DNA from 3 places in the Gottfriedia sp. NPDC056225 genome. Region 2 is predicted to be linked to each of the others. Evidence: riboswitches for the same ligand, from Rfam matches in the RefSeq annotation. Region 2 holds a riboswitch; each other region holds the start of a gene.

Region 1 (3,283 bases), on a different contig from region 2:
CGATGAGCATAAACGTAGTTCGGTATTATTGATTGACGAGGCTCATAATCTTGTAGATCGTGCGAGAGAGATGTATTCTGCAAGTATTTTTAAATCTAAATTTTTAGAGTTGAAAAATAGATATAAAAGTATTAAAGATGATTTATATGAATCTGTAAATGTCATTAATAAGCGATTTATAGAATTAAGAAAAATTTGGAAGGATACTGTAGCTCCTGTATCAAAGGAATTTGATGAGGAATTAATTGAGCTTCTTCACAAATTTAATGAAATAGCAGAAATTAAATTGCAGGAATTGGACGAGGATGAAAATAAACAAATTCTACTAGATACGTATTTTGAATCACTCAACTTTGTTAAAATCGCAGAGTTTTTTGATGAACAGTATATTTGCTACTATGAGCTTTATAAAAGTGAGGTTCACGTAAAACTATTTTGCCTTGATCCATTTAAAGTAGTAAACGATGTTATAAAAAAATTTCGCTCTACTATTTATTTCTCAGCAACCTTAACGCCAGTACAATATTTTCAAGATATGCTTGGCGATCAAGATCGTGATTATACGATTACGATTGATCCGCCTTTTAGTAAAGAACAACTTCAAGTAACCATTGACTCTTTATCAACCCGATATCAAGACCGTGTAAAAAATTTAGAAAGATTAATCGATACGATTTATAAAGAAATTTCGAAAAGTAAAGGAAATTATTTAGTTTTCTATCCTTCTTATCAATATCTCATTCAAAGTATCGAATTATTTCAAACTAAGTATCCGACTATTAGAACAATTGTTCAAGAAAATGGTATGTCAGAATTTGATAGAGAAGATTTTCTATTACAATTTAATAGTCTTAATGAGAAGACTTTAGTTGGATTTGCTGTATTAGGTGGAATTTTCTCCGAGGGGATCGATTTAAAGGGCGATCGATTAAATGGTGTCGTAGTAATCGGTGTAGGATTGCCACAAATCTGTTTAGAAAGAAATATTTTAAAAGATCATTTTAATTCGGTTGGGAAAAATGGGTATTATTATGCATATGTCTTTCCCGGGATGAATAAAGTCATGCAAGCAGGTGGAAGAGTTATCCGATCAGAAACGGATAAAGGGACTTTGTTACTAATTGATGATCGATATAAGAGTGCACTTTATCAAAATTTACTACCTGCAGAATGGAAATGAAATATTAATAATTAAATAATTCGAAAAAAACAATTGATAATTATCAGAGTTTTTAATATACTAATCAATATAATTAAATAATCTTATCAAGAGCGGTGGAGGGACTGGCCCGACGAAACCCGGCAACTCTAGTGAAAACTAGAAAGTGCTAAATCCTGCAGGTATATAGCCTGGAAGATAAGAGCGATATGTTATCGAGACATAACCACTTCTTATTTTTTAGGAAGTGGTTTTTTATTTTGACTAAAATGGGGGATTTAATAATGACTAAGACAAAAGTAGCTTTAAATACGAAGGAAAAATCAATCGAAACAATTGCTGTACATGGAAGTAAAGGATATGATCCATTAACTGGTGCAATCAGTTATCCAATTTACCAATCTGCAACATTTAAGCATGCAGGGTTAAACCAATCGACTGGATATGATTATGCAAGATTACAAAACCCAACTCGTGAAGAAGTAGAAAATACTGTGGCAAAATTAGAAAACGCAAATTTTGGTGTTGCATTTGCAACTGGTAATGCAGCCGTTACAGCAGTATTAAGTTTATTTAAAAAAGGAGATCACGTGATTGTGTCAGATGATTTATACGGTGGTACATATCGTCTGTTTGAAGAAATCTATTCGCCGTATGGAATTGAGCATAATTTTATTGATACAACTGAAATTGAAGAAATTCTGGCTTCGCTTAAACCGAACACAAAAGGAATTTTTATTGAAACACCTTCAAATCCAATGATGAAAGTGACAGATTTAAAAAGAGTTGTTGAGATTGCAAAAGAACGAGATATTCTAGTGATTGTCGATAATACATTTTTAACACCTTATTTCTTCAAACCAATCGAACTAGGCGCAGATGTTGTTGTTCACAGTGGAACGAAGTATTTAGGTGGTCATAATGATACACTTGCTGGCTTTGTTGTGACAAACTCAGAATCTACGAATGAGCGTATACGCTACTATCAAAAATCAACGGGTGCAACTTTAGCTCCATTTGACTCTTGGTTAATTTTAAGAGGAATAAAAACATTGCACTTACGTATGGAATATAGTCAAAAAAATGCGATTGTACTTGCAAAGTATTTAGAAAATCATCCGAATGTTACTGAAGTGTACTATGTAGGACTACCAACACATAAAGGTTATTCAATTATTAAAGAACAAGCAACAGGATTTGGGGCAATGATTTCATTTAAAGTAAAAGATTTAAGTTTAGTTGAACAAGTTTTAGGAAGTGTAAACGTCATTACATTTGCAGAAAGTTTAGGTGGAGTTGAATCGCTAATAACGTATCCTCATACTCAAACACATTCTGAAATGCCTGAGGAATTTAAAAGAAAACTTGGTCTAGATGACCATACATTACGATTATCAGTAGGAATTGAACATATCGATGATTTATTAAATGATTTAGAAAATGCATTGGGGTGATAAAATTGAAATTTGGAACTAAATTAATTCATAATGGAAATGAAGTGGATCCGACGACAGGTGCATTAAGTATTCCTATCTATCAGACTTCAACATTTCACCAATTTGATATTGAGAATTTTGGGAAATATGACTACGCAAGAAGTGGGAACCCAACAAGAGAAGCATTAGAAAATACAATTGCAAAATTAGAAAACGGTGTGCGCGGCTTTGCGTTCTCATCAGGGATGGCTGCTATTTCATCTGTTTTATCACTGTTCTCAGCAGGAGATCATATTGTTATTTGCGAAGATGTTTACGGAGGGACTTTCAGAATAGCGACGAAAGTATTAAATCGTTTTGGTATCGAATTCACATTTGTAGACGCTTCAAATTTACAGGAGATTGAAGCAGGAATAAAGCCAAATACAAAGGGACTTTATTTAGAGACCCCATCTAACCCACTTTTGAAAATTACTGACTTAAGAGGTGCAATTAAACTTGCGAAAGAAAATGACATTCTAGTAATTGTAGATAATAGCTTTTTATCACCATATTTACAAAAACCACTAGACCTAGGTGCAGATATTGTAGTTCATAGCGCAACAAAATTTATTGCAGGCCATAGCGATGTAATCGGAGGCTTAGCAGTTGTAAATTCTGAAGAACTTGCACAAGAATTATACACAAT
Region 2 (3,283 bases):
TTAGCATGCCCAATCCCAATTGTAAAAACAAGAAAAGCAATTGCAGAGATTGGTGTTGGTGACGTACTAGAAATTCATGTTACAGATAAAGGGGCTAAAAATGATCTAGCAGCTTGGGCTAAATCAGGTGGTCATGAATTACTAGAATATGTAGAAGAAAATAATGTATTAAAATTTTGGATCAAAAAAGGATAAATTAATCGATTCATAGTTTCAATTATAGGGGGTCTTCAATTGGACTGGACCTTAATTTTAGTACTGTTTTTAGTGGGCTTTATTGGTTCTTTCATCTCAGGCATGGTAGGGATAGGTGGAGCGATTATAAACTATCCAATGCTTTTATTTGTTCCTCCATTGTTAGGATTTGCATCTTTCACTTCTCATCAAGTTTCGGGGATCAGTGCCGTACAAGTAGTATTTGCAACTTTAGGTGGAGTATTAAGCTATCGTAAAAGTGGCTACTTAAATAAACGAGTTATATTAAGCATGGGAATTAGTGTACTAATCGGAAGTTTTCTTGGTGGATTCGGCTCAAATTTACTTTCAGAGCATGGGATTAATCTTGTTTACGGTATTTTAGCAGTGATTGCGGTCGTTTTAATGTTCATTCCTAGAAAAGAGATTGAAATGGCAGAAAATGGTCAAATTTCAATTAATATTTGGCTTGCGGCGGGTTTAGCATTTGTCGTTGGTACTAGTGCTGGTATAGTTGGAGCAGGCGGAGCATTTCTTTTAGTACCAATCATGCTAACAATCTTAAAAATACCAACACGAATTACAATTGCTTCCTCATTAGCGATTACATTCATTTCTTCAATAGGTGTAACAATCGGTAAAGTCTCTACTGGTCAAGTTACAATTTTGCCTACTATTATCGTTGTAGTTGCCAGTTTAATTGCTTCACCATTAGGAGCAAAAATAGGCAAAAAAACAAAAACGCAGGTTTTACGAGGAATTTTAGCAGTGTTAATCGGATTTACTGCGTTGAAAATTTGGTTTACGATTATTAAAACATGGATTACTTGAATACGGATTTATATAAAAAAGCAGAATAACTTGAAAGAGAGTTTTTCTGTTTTTTTATCGCCCTTTTTTATGTACTAACTAATAGGATTGTAAAAAAAGGAATACTTAATTGTCTACGAACAAACAAGGCTTAAAATTAGTATGTGAGGTATTAACGCTTGTTAGATTATCCGTGTTGAATTACCTCTTGAACCCTTTAAAAAGCTTGAACGGGTTTAACAAATTTATAGCGTAATAGTATCGATGAGCATGTCTACAAATTTACTTAAAATAATACTAATGTTCGTAAAATAAAAAGCAAAAAGGATCTTCATTTTTTTAATGGAAGATCCTTTTTGCATTAAAGCCTTGATAACAAAATTTATCTATTTTTTTAGTATATTAAATTATTTTAAAGTTGAAGTACTTTCTTCGGTTTTGCAATGTTCGCATGTTGAATAGATTTTTACTACTTTTTTATACTCCGCGTACTCAATGGTTTCTTCACATTCTTTACAGATTAAAATTTGCATGAGAAACACCTCCTACACCCACTATAGCACGTTCAATTCGTTATTTCTCCAGGGACTTTACCCACCCTGTGGACGGGAAATGTCCATAGGTAGAGAACGTTGAATTAGCAAGGTTTCTTAACAAAAATCTACTCAAAATATTTTTTTCTTGGTATTAAAAAATAGATCTAAAAACTATATAAAAATATGTTTTTGACAAGCATATGCTAATTAATACAAACAGAAAAACTTACTATTGTTAGCTAAAATTTCTCAAAAAAATTGTAAAATACTACTTGACGTATTAAAAAAAGAGGGATAATATTAACTCAATAATTTTAAAACTTAATAAATTCTATTACTTATCCAGAGAGGTGGAGGGACTGGCCCTACGATACCTCGGCAACGGGTTTGTTATTTCGTAACAAATACCGTGCTAATTCCTGCAAATCGTTTAAGCGATTTGAAAGATAAGAAGTAAAGTGGCTTATATATTTAACCCCTCTTCTTATCTGTGTTATTGGATAAGGAGAGGGGTTTTTTGATAGTTTACAAGAGAAAAAAGGGGGAAACACACATACAAAACCTAGTTTACATATAAGAATACTTTGTTATTTTTAAGATTACTAGCATTGGAGGAATAAATTTGATTGAGATTAAAAACGTCTCCAAGGTTTATCCTGGAAGGCCACCAATTAAAGCGCTAAATAATATTAATATGAAAATTGAGAAGGGGGAGATTTATGGAATCATTGGCTTTTCGGGAGCAGGTAAAAGTACATTGATTCGCTGTTTAAATAGACTTGAAGAACCAACAGAAGGATCAGTTCTGATTGATAGTTTAGACTTGTTGGCTTTGAACGATGAACAGTTACGTAAAACGCGTAGAAAAATTGGCGTTATATTCCAGCACTTTAATCTTCTTTCAGCGAAAACGGTTTTTGATAATATAGCAATGCCGCTTTACCTTGAAGGAAAGAAGAAAGGTGATGTTCAAAAAAAGGTAATGGAATTAATTGAATTTGTTGGACTTTCGGGGAAACAAGATGTTTATCCAGGGCATTTATCGGGAGGACAAAAGCAAAGAGTGGGAATAGCAAGGGCATTAGTAACAGACCCAGACGTTCTGCTTTGCGATGAGGCAACATCAGCATTGGACCCAGAAACAACGAAGAATGTACTGGATCTTTTAAGGAAGGTAAATAAATCCTATAATCTTACCATTTTCCTAATTACGCATGAAATGAGTGTCATTCGTGATTTATGTGACAAAGTTGCCGTCATTGAGAATGGAGAAATTGTTGAAGAAGGCCATGTGTACGATGTTTTTACGAGTCCACAAAAAAGCATTACAAAAAATTTCGTTAACACTGTATTACAACATGAGGTACCCCCTAAGTTATCGAACTCATTGGCAAAGGGAAAATATTATCAATTAGTCTTTTTAGGAGAAAAGGCAGCCAATCCTCTATTATCAGAGGTTCTTAAAAAGTTCGATATTCACCTAAACATTCTTTATGGATCTATTACAGAGCTGCAGGAAAGACCTTATGGTAATTTGCTTGTTGCACTAGAGGGAACAGAAGATGAAAGTGAAAAAGCTATTAAATATATTTTGGAAAAAGGAATAGATGTAAAGGAGGTTGAGTTAAATGGAGCTTAATTGGGAATTCTTCTGGCCACAGTTTCTGCAAGCATGCAATGAAACATTTCTGACAGTACTCGGTTCATTTATTTTTGGAACAATTATAGGTTTGCCATTAGGT
Region 3 (3,283 bases), on a different contig from region 2:
GACAAAGTTCAAATCCTTCTGAAGTATCAACTTTAACAGCATAAACAAAGTTTCCACCTACAAACTCACAACGAGTGATGTAGCTTTCTGGGGATAGAATGTATTCTTGAATAAGTGTAATGCCATCGACTGGCTCTTCGAAAGTAGGCCCTTCCACATAAGCTTTTAATGCTTCTACACTATGGAATAATTGAACACCTAATCCTTTACCAGCACGATTATGCTTTGTGATAAATGACTGTCCTGCAAATTTTTCAGCCGCGTTAATAATATTTTGTTTTCCAACAGCTGCAATTGTTTTTGGCGTCTTTACACCATATTTATTTAATTCTAAGTATTGTAAAACCTTACTAACTTCTAGCTTTAAAGCGCTTGTTCCATTTAATACCGTACGCCCATGTGCCTCAAGCCAAGCTAATACTTGCCCTGTTAATTCAGCTGCAAAACGATGATCACGTGTATGAGAAGAAGCGCTCATTCGGCTGTAGAAGATTCCTTCTGGTGGTGCTACTGATAAATCAACCGTTCCTTCATCTAAGTGCCATTCTTCATAAGGAACACCTAGCTCCTCTAATCTTTTTGTTAAATGTAGTGTCCATTCACTATTTTCATGTATAACGTATACTTTGCTCATTTTCATATCCCCATTCTAGCTATTTATTAAACTACGTTTTTGTTCTACTAAAGGCATAACTTGCTTAGAAAAGCGTTCCATTTCCTCTAGTTGAGGAGAGAATTGTAATAATAGTAAGTCTAAGCCCGCTTCTTCGTATTGTAAAATTCGATCTGCAATTTGTTCAGGCGTACCAACTAAATTTGGTCTTAACCCACGATTTGAAACCGAATAATCTTGTAATTGTATTTGTTGCTCTAATTGTGATTTTGTTGTGAAATCTTTAAACCCTGCATAACCGCTTGATTCCTTTACGGATGTGATTTTTTCAAGCTCTGCAAAAGCTTCTTCTTCTGTATCGCGGCAAATAACATAAGCAGCCATACCGAAAGAACTAAATGGTGCATTAGTAGTTTGTTCACGGCGAACTTTCATATCATTTATTTTTCGAGCAATCTCTTCAACTGTTCCACCGTGCATCACATAAGCATCACATTTTTCAGCAATTGTTTGCTTACCTTTTTCACTTTCACCTCCAGCATAGAGCAGTGGATTAGGTCTTTGAACAGGTTTTGGAGCAAGCTTCGTTTCTTTTAAATTATAAAATTGGCCAGAATAATTGAAGGTTTCTTCTGTCCATAACCCTTTTAGAACATCAATAAACTCTTCAGTTCGCGCATAACGCTCATCGTGCTCTGTAAAAATGCCACCGTATTGACGCGCTTCTTCTGCCCACCAAGCAGAAACTACGTTTAACGTAAAACGGCCATTACTGATTTGATCGATATTTGCTGCCATTTTCGCTGTTACAGCTGGATTATGAAAACCAGGGCGTATTGCTGTCATAATTTCAATTTTTTCCGTCACTGCTGCTAGAGCAGCTGCAGTCGACCAAGCTTCAAGTGAATCATGTTCTGGTCCTTTTATATCATTTAAATATAATTCAGCTATTAAAGTAGTTGAGTAGCCCCATTTTTCTGCTGATTGAATAACTTCTTTAGCATAATCAAAGGTTGGTGGCATCTTTTCGTCGTCCACATTTCTTAACCATCCTCCAAAAATCGGTAACCAAAAACCATATTTCATTTCTATTCTCTCCCTTATTATTCATCTAAACAAGTTAACTATCAACTAAGCTTGCATTTTGTTTAAATAAAAAATTTTATAAAAGTAAGTTATAAAACAAATTCCTTAATATCTTGTAGAATGATTAAGAGATCCCCCCTGTAATTGAAAAGTATATAAAAACATAAAAAGCCTCTTTCATTCAGAAAGAGGCATCGGAAACGATTGTTTTCGACTTATCTATCAGAATGATTTCATTCTGCAGGAAGTGGCACCGTTCCTTTTCAAGGAGGTTGCCGGACGTCATAGGGCCTGATCCCTCGGTCACTCTCGATAAGTTTCTGTTATGTAATTTCATTAATTGAATAATAAATCCTAGTAAACTGATTGTCAATATCGGATTTTAAGTTCCTCTATATTGATAACGCTTTCATCGGTGTTGTTATTAGAAAAAATAAAATTTTATAAATTTTTTATAATATATAATAATTGTTCGTTTACGAGTTGAGATTTGCCTTTACATTTGTGTATATGTTTAGATTTTTGGAGTCATCGATCAACAACAAAATCAGGTTTACATACTGATCAAGTTTAAATTGATTAGTTGACTCAAAAAAATAATGACCACTAATTCATAACTCATTTATGAATCGGTGGGGGGCTTTTAGTTACTGACAATTCAAAGTTTCTTTTTTATTGTTTTTTAAAATATTTTCCGTTCCTGCTTCTAAAGCAATTTGATAATATGAACATTTGTACTCGATAATTTCCATAGTTTTTTTTAATTCTTCCATCTGTGCTTCTACATTCGCTTTTCTTTCCATAAACAAGTCATATCTTAGTTGTAATGTGGAATCTCCATCAGAACACCATTCTATGAAATTTTTAATTTCCTTTATTGGCATCCCTGTAGATTTCAGACACTCAATTATTTTTAACGCCTCTATATCAGATTCTTTAAAAACTCGTATACCACTGGTTGTCCGTTCCACAAAAGGCATAAGCCCTTCTTTGTCATAGTATCGCAAAGTATATACAGTAAGTTTCAATTCTTTTGCTACTTCCCCGATTGAATATGTTTTCAACACTTATCTTCCTCTCTTTATGATTTAGCCCCTGAGCCAACTCTATTATTATGAAGGGATTTTATCACGTTATTTTTTTTATGTCACAAAAAAGAAACTTGGATTCCTCAAAAAAATAATTTAATCGCTTGACCTAGAGTTAACTAGAGGGATTATGATGATGGTGCAAGAGAATAAATTTAAGGTAAATATCCAAGTAGAGTTTAACCTGAGTGATTTGTTTTGTTCTCTTTATAAATATTTTTTAGGAGGTTTTATTTATGATAACTGCAAAAGCAAGAGCTGTAGATGGTCCTGACAAGTCCTTTCGAGCTTCTGAGATTAAACGACGTGATCTTGATTTAAATGATGTTCTAATTGAAATAAAATACGCTGGAATTTGCCATTCCGACATTCATACTGCACATGGAGAATGGGGTCATGTGCACTACCCACTTGTACCGGGACATGAAATTGCCGGAATAGTAACGGATGTAGGAGCAGAGGTAGCGAAATACAAGGTTGGCGATCGAGTTGGTGT

The links. Region 2 has a riboswitch for S-adenosylmethionine ahead of ACFCYN_RS03805 (methionine ABC transporter ATP-binding protein). Riboswitches for the same ligand answer to the same signal wherever they lie in the genome.
Region 1: another riboswitch for S-adenosylmethionine. It lies ahead of ACFCYN_RS07065 (trans-sulfuration enzyme family protein); the one in region 2 lies ahead of ACFCYN_RS03805 (methionine ABC transporter ATP-binding protein).
Region 3: another riboswitch for S-adenosylmethionine. It lies ahead of ACFCYN_RS13715 (LLM class flavin-dependent oxidoreductase); the one in region 2 lies ahead of ACFCYN_RS03805 (methionine ABC transporter ATP-binding protein).

The regions. Positions count from the first base shown of each region.
Region 1 covers NZ_JBHJTJ010000007.1:9,910-13,192, reverse strand. Annotated here, with positions in the region: gene ACFCYN_RS07070 (ATP-dependent DNA helicase) at 1-1,180, shown strand, start outside; SAM riboswitch class I at 1,261-1,364, shown strand; gene ACFCYN_RS07065 (trans-sulfuration enzyme family protein) at 1,444-2,613, shown strand; gene ACFCYN_RS07060 (trans-sulfuration enzyme family protein) at 2,619-3,283, shown strand, end outside.
Region 2 covers NZ_JBHJTJ010000003.1:81,835-85,117, forward strand. Annotated here, with positions in the region: gene ACFCYN_RS03790 (sulfurtransferase TusA family protein) at 1-195, shown strand, start outside; gene ACFCYN_RS03795 (sulfite exporter TauE/SafE family protein) at 235-1,026, shown strand; gene ACFCYN_RS03800 (GapA-binding peptide SR1P) at 1,413-1,538, opposite strand; SAM riboswitch class I at 1,877-1,994, shown strand; gene ACFCYN_RS03805 (methionine ABC transporter ATP-binding protein) at 2,164-3,180, shown strand; gene ACFCYN_RS03810 (methionine ABC transporter permease) at 3,170-3,283, shown strand, end outside.
Region 3 covers NZ_JBHJTJ010000019.1:11,792-15,074, forward strand. Annotated here, with positions in the region: gene ACFCYN_RS13710 (ATP-grasp domain-containing protein) at 1-634, opposite strand, end outside; gene ACFCYN_RS13715 (LLM class flavin-dependent oxidoreductase) at 650-1,699, opposite strand; SAM riboswitch class I at 1,912-2,018, opposite strand; gene ACFCYN_RS13720 (MerR family transcriptional regulator) at 2,347-2,763, opposite strand; gene ACFCYN_RS13725 (NAD(P)-dependent alcohol dehydrogenase) at 3,024-3,283, shown strand, end outside.